DNA from 3 places in the Paenibacillus nuruki genome. Region 2 is predicted to be linked to each of the others. Evidence: riboswitches for the same ligand, from Rfam matches in the RefSeq annotation. Region 2 holds a riboswitch; each other region holds the start of a gene.

Region 1 (4,638 bases), 2.1 Mb from region 2:
AATCTGCTCGCCAAATAGGAATGAAAACTATCGCTGTGAGTTCCCAATCTCGAATCGATAGCGCACACTTTACAGTGCCAGGACTGGACGGACTCAACCTAGAAACAATGATCCGCTGGATGCAACTTCCTTAGCCCAGCGCTTGGCACCATAAGCGCGACCCAGTACAATCAAAAAGTGATTTTTGCGCCAGCAAAATATCTTACGACTAGCGCTTGGCACCATAAGCGCGACTAAGTACAATCAAAAAATGATTTTTGCGCCAGCAAAATATCTCACCACCAGCGCTTGGCACCATAAGCGCGATCCAGTACAATCAAAAAAAGCTGTCCTTGTTCATCATATGACGATGAATAAGGGCAGCTTTAATCTTTTCAGATCCAATCTTTTTTGCGGAAGGTGAAAAACATCGTTAGACCTAACGTGATCATAATCCCGATAACGAGCGGATAACCGAAGCGCCAATGTAATTCAGGCATATCTTCAAAGTTCATCCCATAAATACCGGTAATCACAGTCAATGGCATAAATATCGTTGTAATAGCTGTAAAGACACGCATAATTTCATTCGCTCGATTCGAAATACTGGACTGATAAGCTTCTCGTAAGTTACCCATCAGATCGCGGAACGTATCGAACATCTCAGAGACTTTGACAGCATTTTCGTATACGTCACTGAAATATTTTTGCAATTGATCGTCAATTAAGCGTAAGTCTTTTTTGTTCAATGTATTGATTACTTCACGCTGTGGTCCCAATACACGCTTGAGCCATAGAATTTCTCCACGTAGACCAATAATTTCATTCAAATGCGACTTTTTGGTATGCATCAATATATTTTCTTCCAACAGTTCGATTTGATCTTCGATCCGATCACCAACTGCGAAGTAATTATCAACCACAAGATCGACTAATAAATACATGAATTTATCGGCGCGACTCACTTCTTCTTCCCACAGAATCGGTTTGAGTACACGTAACTCATTAATTTTCTGCTTGGTGACTGTAATAATATAATGCCGTCCTAGAAAAATATTCAAGGCGCGCAAAAAAATCTCTTCGTTATCAAAACGAATACTGTTCACAACAATAAAGTAATGACTTTCATAAATCTCGATCTTCGGGCGTTGTTCTTCTTCACTTAGACAATCTTCTACAGCCAGATCATGGAGCATAAAGAGCGGTTGTAGTTCAATCAAATCTTCTAAATCTGCATCGATCCAATAAAATCCTTCTTCAGGTGCGATCAGTGTGTCGGTAATATTTTCTACTGGAGTGAATGCTCCAGCATTGACGTGCCGAACTTTCATTGTGTTCTACCCCTTTATTATGAAATGAGCAGGGAAAGAAGCGGCAACCGCACACTTATTTACAAAGCTTCGCTATAATTTATGAAAAACGGAGAAGATTTTTCAATAATGGCGCGTTACTCAAGTGCCCTATGGTTGTCGTTTGTTTCCTGCAATTTGTCCATCCGTCCTGCTGCCAACTGGGCCTCGGGTCGCCTTCCATTTTGAAATTCACCTCTTTGTTATCTATATATTTATGAAAACTATGAAAAAACGTCAAATACTTGTTAAGTATACCGTGGTCATGGAAGCCTTTCAAGCTTAAATAAGAATCCTGCTTGGAAATCAACCAATACAGTTACCAACAACCTATTTATCGGTTCAAAACAAGACATTTTTGACAGCACTTGACGACAGACGGTAGAATAGTATAAATTATGGTATAAGAAAAGTATTGAATTAATGTAATTACAAATTGAATAAGCAAATCTTATCAAGAGCAGGTGGAGGGACTAGCCCGATGAAACCCGGCAACCGGCGGTATGACCGCACGGTGCTAATTCTTGCAGAGATATAAGTTTGAGAGCATTATTTTAGACTTAATATCTGCTGACAGATGAGAGAGGCGTCTATTATATACGCGACGATATCGCAAATGACCTTTCTCAAGTATCAGGAGAAAGGTCATTTTTGTATATACGCATAATGAAGCTTTCTCCTGAATGATAAGAAATACACACATCCAAGGAGTGAATGAAGATGCCAATTAAGATTCCGGATAGCTTACCCGCCAAAGAAGTATTAACAGGTGAAAATATTTTCGTCATGGACGACAGTCAAGCTTTTCAACAGGATATTCGTCCATTACGGATTGCTATTTTAAATCTAATGCCTACGAAAGAAACAACCGAAACCCAATTATTGCGTTTGCTAGGAAATAGTCCGCTTCAAATTGATATTTATTTGTTACATGCGCAATCGCATACATCGAAGAATACATCTACTGAATATTTGAACTTATTTTATAAAACGTTTGAAGAAGTTAAACATCTTCGCTTTGATGGTCTGGTCGTGACGGGTGCTCCTGTAGAAACGATGGATTTTGAAGATGTGAATTATTGGGAAGAGATTCAAGATATTTTTGATTGGAGTAAAAAGAACGTCACTTCAACCATGCATATCTGTTGGGCTTCACAAGCAGGTCTTTATCATCATTTCGGCGTACCCAAAGTAGATTTGGAAGAAAAATGTTTTGGTGTATTTCCACACACTTTAAATAAAGAAAATGTAAAATTACTACGAGGATTTGATGAGTTATACTTTGCGCCTCATTCTCGTCATACCGAAGTACGTCATGAAGATATTGCCAAGATTCCTGAATTAGAAATCTTATCAGAATCAGAAGAAGCTGGCGTATATCTAGCAGCAACCAAAGACGGCAGTCAAATTTTTGTAACAGGGCATTCGGAATATGATCCATTGTCACTGAAATGGGAATATGAACGTGATATCGCAAAAGGAATGGATGTCGCACCACCAAAAAATTATTTTCCAAATAATGATCCATCGCGTACACCACCATCCACATGGCGTGCGCATGCGAACTTATTATTTTCCAACTGGCTCAATTATTATGTATACCAAGAAACACCTTATGATTTGGAAAGTGCTAAAGCTGAAGCTGGTAATTACTGTATCTAAATTTGTGATAAACCCAATCGATTGTTATTCCAGAGGAGGAATTATAGTATGACGGATCATCATTCAAGCGAACGAACTCTTAACATTGAAAGCAGATTGGCACAGATCGGTTCTATCAATGAACCGACAACCGGAGCGATTAATTTTCCTATTTATCAATCGACCGCATTCCGTCATCCCGCTCTTGGTAAAAGTACAGGCTTTGATTATATTCGTACAACCAATCCAACTCGCGCTGTACTTGAACAAGCCGCAGCAGCATTAGAATCAGCAGATGCAGGATTTGCCTGTAGTTCCGGTATGGCTGCTTTGCAAACGATCTTTGCGCTGTTCGGTCAGGGAGATCATCTGGTCGTATCGCTTGATCTGTATGGCGGCACATATCGTCTTTTGGAACGTATTTTATCCAAATTTGGAGTGACTGCTTCTTATGTAGATACCAATGATCTAGAAGCATTAGAAAAAATAGTTCAACCCAATACCAAAGCTGTATTTATCGAGACGCCAACCAATCCTTTAATGATGGTAACTGATATTCAAGCTGTTGCTACATGGGCGAAAAGTCATCAATTGCTGACGATCGTTGATAACACGCTGTTGACTCCTTTTTTCCAGCGTCCGATTGAACTGGGAGCAGATATTGTCATTCATAGCGCTACCAAATATCTAGGTGGACATAATGATGTGTTAGCAGGATTGATTATGACCAAAGGGGAAGAGTTATCTGCTGAAATGGCTTTTCTACACAACTCAATCGGAGCTGTGTTGTCCCCAACCGATTCGTATCAATTAATGCGTGGAATGAAAACATTAGCATTGCGGATGGAGCGTCATGAATACAATGCAACAGCAATGGCTAAACATTTAGTAGATCATCCACAAATTGCTGAAGTGTTTTATCCAGCATTACCAGATCATCCGGGCTATGATGTCCAGAACCGCCAATCTAGCGGAAATACAGGTATCTTTTCGTTTAAAGTGAAAGATGCACGTTATATTGAACCGATTTTGCGTAGTATTCAATTGATTGCTTTTGCTGAAAGTTTAGGCGGAGTCGAATCGTTAATGACATATCCAACAGTACAAACACATGCTGATATTCCAACGGAGATTCGCGAAGCGATAGGTGTTGATGATCGTCTTTTACGCTTTTCTGTAGGGATTGAGCATATTGATGATCTGATCGCCGATCTAGATCAAGCACTGGAAGTTGCGCGTATTGAAGTAGAAGGAGTGTGATCGAGTATGGCATATTCTTCAGATCATTCATCTTCTCGCAAAATCGATACTAAACTAATTCATTTTGGGGCTGCTTTTGATAAAGCAACAGGCGCATCGAGTGTACCGATCTATCAGGCGTCTACTTTCCACCAAGAAGATATCTCTAATCCGCCACTTCATGATTATAGTCGTTCAGGTAATCCAACTCGTCAAGCATTGGAAGATTATATTGCTTTGCTAGAAGGAGGAGCCAAAGGATATGCTTTTGCTTCAGGAATGGCAGCGATCTCGACTGCATTTCTGATTCTATCTGCTGGTGATCATGTGATTGTGACTGAAGATGTATATGGTGGAACGTATCGCTTTTTGACTACGGTATTGAATCGAATGAATATTGAGATTAGCTTTGTAGATATGACCGATCTGG
Region 2 (4,638 bases):
AACGGGAATATCTACATATGCTCAGTACAAGACAAGTGGATGGCGTTATTTCATGTTCACGTGTATTGCCGTGGGCAGAATTTCAGTCCTACAGTGAATCAGGGCCTATAGTCGTCTGTGAGTATACAGAAGAGTCTAATCTATCAGCAGTCTATACTGATCATTATGATGCTTTTTGTAGTGGAATTCAGTATTTATTAGATCGTGGTTATACCCGAATCGGTTATTGTGTCGGTCGCAAAACAAGTGCCAGCAGTCAAGCGCGATTCCGTGCATATCAAAATACACTCCATGCCGCAGGGCTTGAAGTGTATTCAGAGTGGATTTTTCCAGATTGTATTCATATGAGTGATGGCGAACAAATTGCGAAACAGATTGCTGAAATGGATAAACCACCTTCTGCATTAATCGTTACAGGGGATGAAGCTGCCGCAGGTGTGATGTTAGGCGCTCGGCAATATGGTCTAGGTATTCCAGATCAATTAGCGATTATCGGTTATGATAATCAGCCGATCTCCGCAGGCTTGCAACTCACGACGATTGATCAGAATTTGCAAGAAATCGGCAGACAAGCTTTTTCTTTATTTTATGAACGTAGCCTTGATCCTACATTAACTTCAGCCAAACGGCTTATTCCCTATACATTAATCGAACGCAGTAGTGTCTAATATCTATGGTCGTTGATGGATAAATATTTGAATATTAACTGGACTTCTTCATCACATCGACTCGACCGGAAAAGAATGTCGCACCGCCACCCATATCGGCTAAGCGATCAGGTGTTAGAGCATTCACTAGATGTGTCGCTTGATTGTTATCTGTATCTGCCCACAGTCCTTGACTGACGACAACGCCCGGTAATACATGTTCACCTACCGTAGCAAGCAATTCACAAGAACCACGCTCGTTCCAGACGGTGACCCAGTCTCCATCTTCGATACCTGCATTCTGTGCATCAGTAGTATTCATAAATAGCTTCGGTGTTTTTTCAAGACCGATATGCTTGGCATTATTAGAGAATGTTGAATTCAAAAAGTTATGATTAGGACCCGGCACAAAAATATAAGGATGGGTACCTTGTTCTTGAAGTGGTGTATAGGTTGGCAATGGAGGTAATCCATCACGTTCCATATCTTTAGAATACAATTCGATCTTACCGCTAGGTGTAGGTAAGCGATCCGGGAAAATATATTGTCGATCTGCTTTGACATATTGATGCTGGACTAACGAATCATACGTAATCGGCTTAAGTGCAGGATTCGCAGGGTGATCGAGCGCTTGACGAATTAACTGTTCATCGCTGTCTTGTAATGCTTGTTCTTCATACCCCATAGCTGTAGCAAGTAAGCGAAAGACTTCAGTATTCGATTTACTTTCACCATAGCGAGCAATAACAGGTTGTTGAATCTGCATATAATGATGCCAGTAAGACGCATAGAAATCTGTATTTTCAAAAGCAGATGTAGCTGGTAAAACGATATCTGCATACTTAGCGGTTTCGGTTAAAAAGAGATCATGAACCACTGTAAATAAATCTTCACGCGCTAATCCTTGACGCACTTTACTAGATTCAGGAGTGACAACAGCAGGATTCGAATTATACACATACAGAGACTGTACAGGTTCAGATTCTTCTAATAATACACGACCCAATTGGTTCATATTGAAAGAGCGTGTATTGCGATTGATGAGCAAGTCTGGACGCTGTAATGCTTCTTCGTTAAAGCTAAGCTGGAATGTATTGGATTTGATTGCACCACCGCCACGTACTAACCATTGCCCTGTAATCGCAGGCAGACACGTAATGGTACGTACATTCATACCACCATTATCATGATGTTGTAATCCATTTCCGATGCGAATTAGAGAAGGGCTGGCATCTCCATACATACGTGTTAAACGATACAGATCATCGACAGGTACGCCTGTAATCGCAGATACTGTGGCTGGATCGTATTGTTTCACATGCTCACGAAGTTGTTCATGCCCTACAGTATATTGCTCCATAAAAGCTTGGTCTACTTTATGTTCGGCAAATAAAATATGCATCATGCCTAGAGCAAGTGCACTATCCGTCCCCGGCAAAATAGGGATAAACCAATCCGCTGATCGACCGGTTTGATTTTTGTGAACATCGATAACAATCACTTTAGCGCCTTTTTTGCGAGCTTGTTGAGCTAAAGTGACTTGATGCATATTAGTACTTACTGCATTGATTCCCCAGAAAATAAAAAGCTGTGTATCTACAGTATCTTCAGGATCGGTACCGATACTGCCACCCATTGTATATTTATATCCTGCTGAACCGGCAGCTGTACAAATCGTACGTTCTAGTAGACTGGCACCCATATGATGGAAAAAGCGACGATCCATACCTTCTGCTGACAGATTGCCCATATTTCCGTAGAAACTGTAAGGAAGAATACTTTCAGGACCGGATGTAGCAATCATTTGTTTCCAATTCGATGTAATGATAGAGATAGCTTCCTCCCACGAAATAGGCTCAAATGATCCTTCTCCTTTAGCACCAACACGTTTAAGCGGAGTCGTCAGACGCTTCGTATCATAGATACGTTCAGCCATATTGCGAACTTTATTGCAGATATTGCCTTTAGTAACAGGATGATTAGGGTCGCCTGCAATTTTGACGATTTTACCCTTTTCTTTATGAACAAGCAGTCCGCATTGATCGGGACAATCGAGTGAGCAGACAGAAGGAAATACCCCATCTTGTTGATCAATATAAGTAGACATATACCAAGCTCCTTTCAAAATACATCAAACAATTTAAATTATACATACGATGTGTACATGTTGTGTTTATCATAAATCAAATTTTAGATTTAATGTTGACTTTTTTACTAGGTTTAATTAGAATTAAGAAAATTATTTCGAATTCGACAAAATTAGATGTTTTATACCTTATCGTGTCTGATCCTGATTTGCAAGTTTTTTCGACAACTGCATACATTAGATTTTCTATCCAGAGAGGTGGAGGGACTGGCCCTACGAAACCTCGGCAAAAACGTGCCAATTCCAGCAAGCTTGAATCGCTTGGGAGATAGGAAAGCAGGATGAATTATTGCATTAGCTGTTTGTAAATATACAACAGTATAGTGAATATTTAGATAACCTCTTTCCTTGATTTGGGAAAGAGGTTTTTTATATTTTATCCTTTTACTCATCATATCTATATCTCATATGATCCTTCCATTTGGATCAAAAGGAGAACATGCTATAAGTTCATACTTTCTTACTTTAAAGCTTCACTTAAATAACACTGCACCTAAGTGTACCAAAGGAGATTCAATAATGAAAATATTAATTACTGCCCCTTATAACGAACAAGGTCGTCAGCAACTCGCGGATACTTTTGGAGAAGTCATCTATCGTTGTTGGAAAGATCATGGACAAGCCTATCAAGAAGACGAATTAATTTCTTTATTACAAGAAACACAAGCAGATGGACTGATTGCAGAACTTGATCTGGTGACTGAAAAAGTTATTCAATCGGTGCCCAATCTACAATTTATCGGTGTCTGCCGGGGAACACCTTCCAATGTAGATGTTCCTGTTGCCACCAAACACTGTATTCCAGTCTTTTATACGCCTGCCCGTAATGCACAGGCTGTAGCAGAAATGGTTGTAGGCAGTCTGATTACTTTTCTACGTCGTATTATTCCATCCAGCCAATGGTTGGAAGACAAACAATGGCAAAGCGGCAGTTTAACCGCTTATCTCAAATTCAAAGGTAATGAACTAGCAGGGAAAACCGTAGGTATGGTCGGTTTTGGAGCTGTAGCTCAGCGTACCGCAGGTATTCTACGTAGCTTTCCTTGTGATATTCGTTATTACGATCCTTATGTGACAAGCCCGGATCCACGTGATCAGAAAGTATCGTTAGAGGAGTTGTTTTCAACCAGCGATATCATATCAATTCATTTACCGGTCACTGAAGATACCAAAGGATTGATCGATAAAACATTATTACAATCGATGAAAAGCGACGCTATTTTTGTAAATACGGCTCGTTCGATTGTGGTAGATCATGATGCACTGGTTGAACGGTTACAACAGAATCAGATTCGTGGAGCGATTATTGATGTATTTGATCAAGAACCACCACTTCCCAAAGATTATGAATTGATTTCATTGCCGAATGTATTAGCCATTCCGCATCTAGCAGGTGCTACTTATGAAGTAGAAGATCATCATGTAGAGATTATGAATACCGCGTTAATTGATTGGTTCGAACATCAGCAGACCGATGTGAAAGTGCTCTACAATAAAGCAATCTTGGAGGATATGAACAATGACACAACAAGCTTATCTAGTCTTTGATATTGGTACAGGTAATGCCCGTGTAGCCGTTGTTGATATCCATGGGAACGTATTATCGATCGAACGTGCTGATATTGTCTATCACAATGATGAACAGTATCCAGATGCACGTCACTTTGTACCTGAAGTATTGTGGGAACAGATTGCCGGGTTGACGAAGGTGGCATTATCTAGAGTACCTGATATTCATATCACAGCGATTACTTCGACCAGTCAACGTCAAGGAATTGTATTGATCGACGAAGCAGGAGAATCGTATTTAGGATTACCGAATATTGATAACCGTGGACGAGAGTG
Region 3 (4,638 bases), 520 kb from region 2:
GCATTGGCTGCTTCAATCACGCCACGATCCACTTCGCGCAGTGCTGTTTCTACCAATCTGGCAAAAAACGGGGCAGCTGCAATGACTAATGGAGGAATCGTTCCCAGTACTCCGATTGTTGTACCTACTAGAATTTGCGTTAATGGCAATATGGCTACGATCAAAATGATAAACGGAACCGAGCGCAAAATATTAACGATAAATGCAATCACCGCATAGAAATAACGTACCCATGCTACCGTAGAACGTCCTGTAATAAATAGTAATATACCTAGAGGCAATCCTAAAATTAAAGTAAATAACCCGGAAGCACCTACCATTTTGAGTGTATCTAGCGTTGCTGTACCGAATTCATTCCAATCGATTTGTGAAAAATCCAATTCACCCATCAGTTGATCACCTCCACATCCAGACCTTCAGCAGTCAATCCATCGAGTGTACGCTTAATGTCTCCTTCTGTTCCTTCAAAGCGAACAATCAGTTGTCCATAAGGTACATTTTTTAATGTTGAAATCGTTCCTTGCAAAATAGCAAAATCGACACCTGTGTGACGTACCGTTTGCGAAAGAATCGATTGATACGTTTTGTCACCTAAAAACGAAACTTTAACAGTTAAAGAATTGGGAACATTCGGCGCTGTCCAAGACGTGTTCAATAGTTCAGCATTATTGGATTCATTTAAAATAAAATCACGTGTCACTTCATGCTGTGGCTTCAAAAAAACGTCAGTAACAGGACCCTGTTCTACAATTCCACCACGATGAATAACAGCTACTTTATCGCAAATGCTCTGAATCACATGCATTTCATGTGTAATCAAAATGATTGTTAAATTAAACCGCTCATTGATATCAACTAATAATTTGAGAATCGAATTGGTGGTCTGAGGATCAAGTGCCGAGGTAGCTTCATCACAAAGTAATACATCAGGGTCACTTGCTAGTGAACGGGCAATCCCTACACGTTGTTTCTGTCCGCCAGATAATTGCGCAGGATATTTACTTGCATGATTCTCAAGTCCAACCAGAGCTAATAATTCTTTCACTTTTTCTTTAATTTTACGTTCTGGTGTTTTGACCAAGCGTAAAGGAAAAGCGATATTCTCATACACCGTTGCTGAAGATAATAGATTGAAATGCTGAAAAATCATTCCTATTTTACGTCGTCTCACTTGCAACCGTGCTTTGTTAAGCTTGGTCATATCAACGCCATCGATCCATACTTCACCGGAAGTTGGACGTTCAAGTAAGTTGATACATCGGATTAACGTACTTTTACCTGCACCCGAATGTCCAATCACACCGAAAATCTCACCTTTTTCGATCTTCAAATCGATACCGCTTAACGCAGGACTTAGATTTTTACCTTTGCCATACGTTTTAGTTATATTTTTTAACTCAATCACAGATGGGTGCTCCTTCCTTCTATCTCTTCATTCCTCAAGCGATATTACATTAATCATATATAAACCATCGAATAAGTCGGATATATTTTCATTATAATATATGTCGGTATTCGCTTCTCTCTTCTTTATACAAAAAAAGAACCCTTTCGCAGAAAAGGGTTCTCTATTATTAGAGATACTTCCTTCTCATCTGCCAAAATCACATTGCATTGACTGCACATGCCATTTTGAAGGAATTAGCACCATGACATTTTGGAAAATAGATTGCTACATTCACTGCAATCTATTTTCTAAAATCGGTTGCCGGGTTTCATCGGGCCAGTCCCTCCACCACTCTCGATAAGAAAATATGAAAAATTCGAATGAAAATGAAAATCTTTTCTCAGTATATTGAACTTCACACGCTTTGTCAAAGCAAAAATAAACATTTCCTAAGGAAATTAGAAATCTTTTATTATTTAATAAAGTCGTTATACACAATCAGTATTGATTTTAAAGTATCCAGAAGCATATTAATAGTGTTGCTTTTATAGATTCTGTCCTATTTTGCTACGTGTACCACGACTTAATTGCCATACTCGTACACTCATATAACATAACACACCGAACAAAATCTGAATCAATAGCGTATGCAACATACTGGAGAAGAAATACCATTCAGGTACTTTCATCGTTACAATATTCAACATTCCGCTTAGAATCTGCATAATGATAAAGACGATAGCTGTTACACCTAGCTTACGAATACCCGGATTATACGGATGACGACGGTAAGCATAGTGTGCTAGAACCGCAATTACGATTAACAGACTATATGCTGCTACACGATGGAAAAAGGCTACAGCTACCCCGCCGGATAATTCCGGTAAGATTGAACCGTTACACAGTAGTACTCCTGAACAACCACCTCTAGAATTGGTATGAGTTACAAAAGCACCTGTATACACTACCATATACGTATAGATCGTAGCAAACCACGTCAGATTACGCATCCCTTTACTCACCGGTGGTTCATCAGGAATCGGTAAATCTCCTTTTTGCTGATCCATCCGTCTTGCTCCAAGTGCCATCATCGACGAACTTGCAAAAGCAATCATCGCAAATCCAAAGTGGAGCGCCATAATAGGAGCAGATTGTGAGAATACAACAGCCAATGCGCCCATTACTGCTTGAACTAACACAAATAGTAATGTTAATGATGCATATACTTTAAGCTCACGATGCTTATTAAAAAAGATAAATCCGATAAAAGAAAATAATGCTGTTAAGCCCGCTAAAGCACTAATTGCCCGATGCGAATACTCGATAAGTGAAGAAATCGTATACGCTGGTACAAATTTGCCATGACATAGCGGCCATTCTGTTCCGCAACCGAGCCCTGAACCTGATTTCGTTACTACAAGTCCCCCCATTGTTGCTAAAAACATAACAACACAGGTGATAAAGCTCAACCATTTTAGATGTGTAGTTGTTATTCTGAACTTTCTTGCCATTTAGAGAATCACCCGCTATTTTATAATAGTGACATTGTTTATAGTCACTATCTATTATAACGAATCACCAGTAATTACTACCGCATCCTTTGTGACAAAAAATGATCAATATCTACACAATACTATGTAACTAACTTTTATAGATATAATGTGTTCTATCTAAGATAGAATTATAGACTATTCATGTTATTTTACTTGATGAGATGCTTGGAAGTATTTCCACTATATCCTTCTTGAGCAATATGCCCATCTTTAAAAATAGCATAAGAATATGTGGTGTTAGGTTCATCTTTAAAAACTACATTAGCACCATAAGGCGCATTGGATGATGTAAATGAATATGTACCTTCAACTTTTTCAATGTTGTATCCTTTATCATAAACTAAATAAGCTTCAATTTTTTGTCCTGCTTCTTTTTTTGTAAAAGGATTGCCATGTAAACCTAAATAAACAGCGGCTACTCCAACAATAACAATTACTATTAAAAAACTGGTAATAATCATTCCTTTTTTTGACATGATATCCACCTCCTGAATGTATCGTAACAAATGAAAAGTCAGGTAAGCAAATATTGACATAATTTATAAACCAGTTCGCACTAAAAATCAATATACAGTCAAAATAAAAAGACGTACAACGATAGCTGTTCAAAGCATATCTTTGTACGTCTTTACTTATAAATATAGATGTACTTATAGCAACATATAGTTATTATATATTTCTATTTCAACAAAATCTTTTTATTCTGCTGTTGTTGTAGCCAATGTCTCATACACAGCGACAGCACGATCTAGAAATTGTTCAATTTCCTCACGAGATTTGCGTGCTTTGTTAACGAAACGGACTAATTCTTTGCCATTCGCATACGTGACAAAGCTAGGGATACCAAGGATATTCTGTTCTTGGCTCACATCACCTGTTGCTTCTACATCCACTTCAACAAGCGTTAGACGATCCGCATATTTACTTTCTACTTCAGGCATAAATGGATCAATATATCGGCAATCTCCACACCAGTCTGCTTTAAATACAGCGACAGTTAATTGAGAAGAATGAGTGACAGTTATAAAATCTTCTTTGCTATTAATCATTTGCATAATGATATTCCTCCTAATTCTTTTGTAGACGCATTAATGGACGGAAAACTTTTCGTAATACTTTAGGGTATGAATCCAATTCATTAGCTTTAACCACTCTTAGTAAAACAAGCATGACTGGATATACCAATAGTATCGCTATTCCTACCATACAACAACCGATAAAAAATGCAACTCGATCATTCATATAACCTGTTAATAAAATACCTACTTGGTTAAGCAATAGACCGATTCCGCCAAGCACTACTACAGTGACGATAAATCCGATCCAACGATTGCCTAATACAGAGAAAGTCACAATTTGGCGTAATGAACGAATATTCAACCATGTAATCGTAATAAAACATAATGCTGTTCCTGCAATAATACCGTAGATTCCAATAAACGGAGCCAATGCAAAACTAACAATTAATTTGACAACAATACCGATCATCACATGTACCATTGATTGATTTGCTTTATTAATACCGATTAACATTGAATTGGTCGTCATCATCGTAATCTGGAAAATTGTCCCCAGTGTCAAAGCAGCAATAATGCCTGCTCCTTCTTGAGTACTAAATAATAATCCATTTACCGAATACGCTGCTGTACTAAAAATTAATACAATCGGCACACCTGTAAGTACAGAAATTCGTAATGC

The links. Region 2 has a riboswitch for S-adenosylmethionine ahead of RCP16_RS03295 (2-hydroxyacid dehydrogenase). Riboswitches for the same ligand answer to the same signal wherever they lie in the genome.
Region 1: it holds a riboswitch for S-adenosylmethionine, as region 2 does, so the genes downstream of both, metA (homoserine O-acetyltransferase MetA) here and RCP16_RS03295 (2-hydroxyacid dehydrogenase) in region 2, are expected to answer to the same signal.
Region 3: it holds a riboswitch for S-adenosylmethionine, as region 2 does, so the genes downstream of both, RCP16_RS01055 (methionine ABC transporter ATP-binding protein) here and RCP16_RS03295 (2-hydroxyacid dehydrogenase) in region 2, are expected to answer to the same signal.

The regions. Positions count from the first base shown of each region.
Region 1 is NZ_OY725677.1:2,789,900-2,794,537, reverse strand. It holds gene RCP16_RS12460 (HAD-IA family hydrolase) at 1-134, shown strand, start outside; gene corA (magnesium/cobalt transporter CorA) at 375-1,310, opposite strand; SAM riboswitch class I at 1,777-1,912, shown strand; gene metA (homoserine O-acetyltransferase MetA) at 2,049-2,990, shown strand; gene RCP16_RS12445 (aminotransferase class I/II-fold pyridoxal phosphate-dependent enzyme) at 3,039-4,229, shown strand; gene RCP16_RS12440 (aminotransferase class I/II-fold pyridoxal phosphate-dependent enzyme) at 4,236-4,638, shown strand, end outside.
Region 2 is NZ_OY725677.1:720,693-725,330, forward strand. It holds gene RCP16_RS03285 (LacI family DNA-binding transcriptional regulator) at 1-668, shown strand, start outside; gene RCP16_RS03290 (molybdopterin oxidoreductase family protein) at 703-2,754, opposite strand; SAM riboswitch class I at 2,977-3,068, shown strand; gene RCP16_RS03295 (2-hydroxyacid dehydrogenase) at 3,313-4,341, shown strand; gene RCP16_RS03300 (FGGY-family carbohydrate kinase) at 4,313-4,638, shown strand, end outside.
Region 3 is NZ_OY725677.1:197,026-201,663, reverse strand. It holds gene RCP16_RS01060 (methionine ABC transporter permease) at 1-389, opposite strand, end outside; gene RCP16_RS01055 (methionine ABC transporter ATP-binding protein) at 389-1,405, opposite strand; SAM riboswitch class I at 1,589-1,751, opposite strand; gene RCP16_RS01050 (COX15/CtaA family protein) at 1,933-2,898, opposite strand; gene RCP16_RS01045 (DUF3139 domain-containing protein) at 3,090-3,416, opposite strand; gene RCP16_RS01040 (thioredoxin family protein) at 3,639-3,995, opposite strand; gene RCP16_RS01035 (putative polysaccharide biosynthesis protein) at 4,009-4,638, opposite strand, start outside.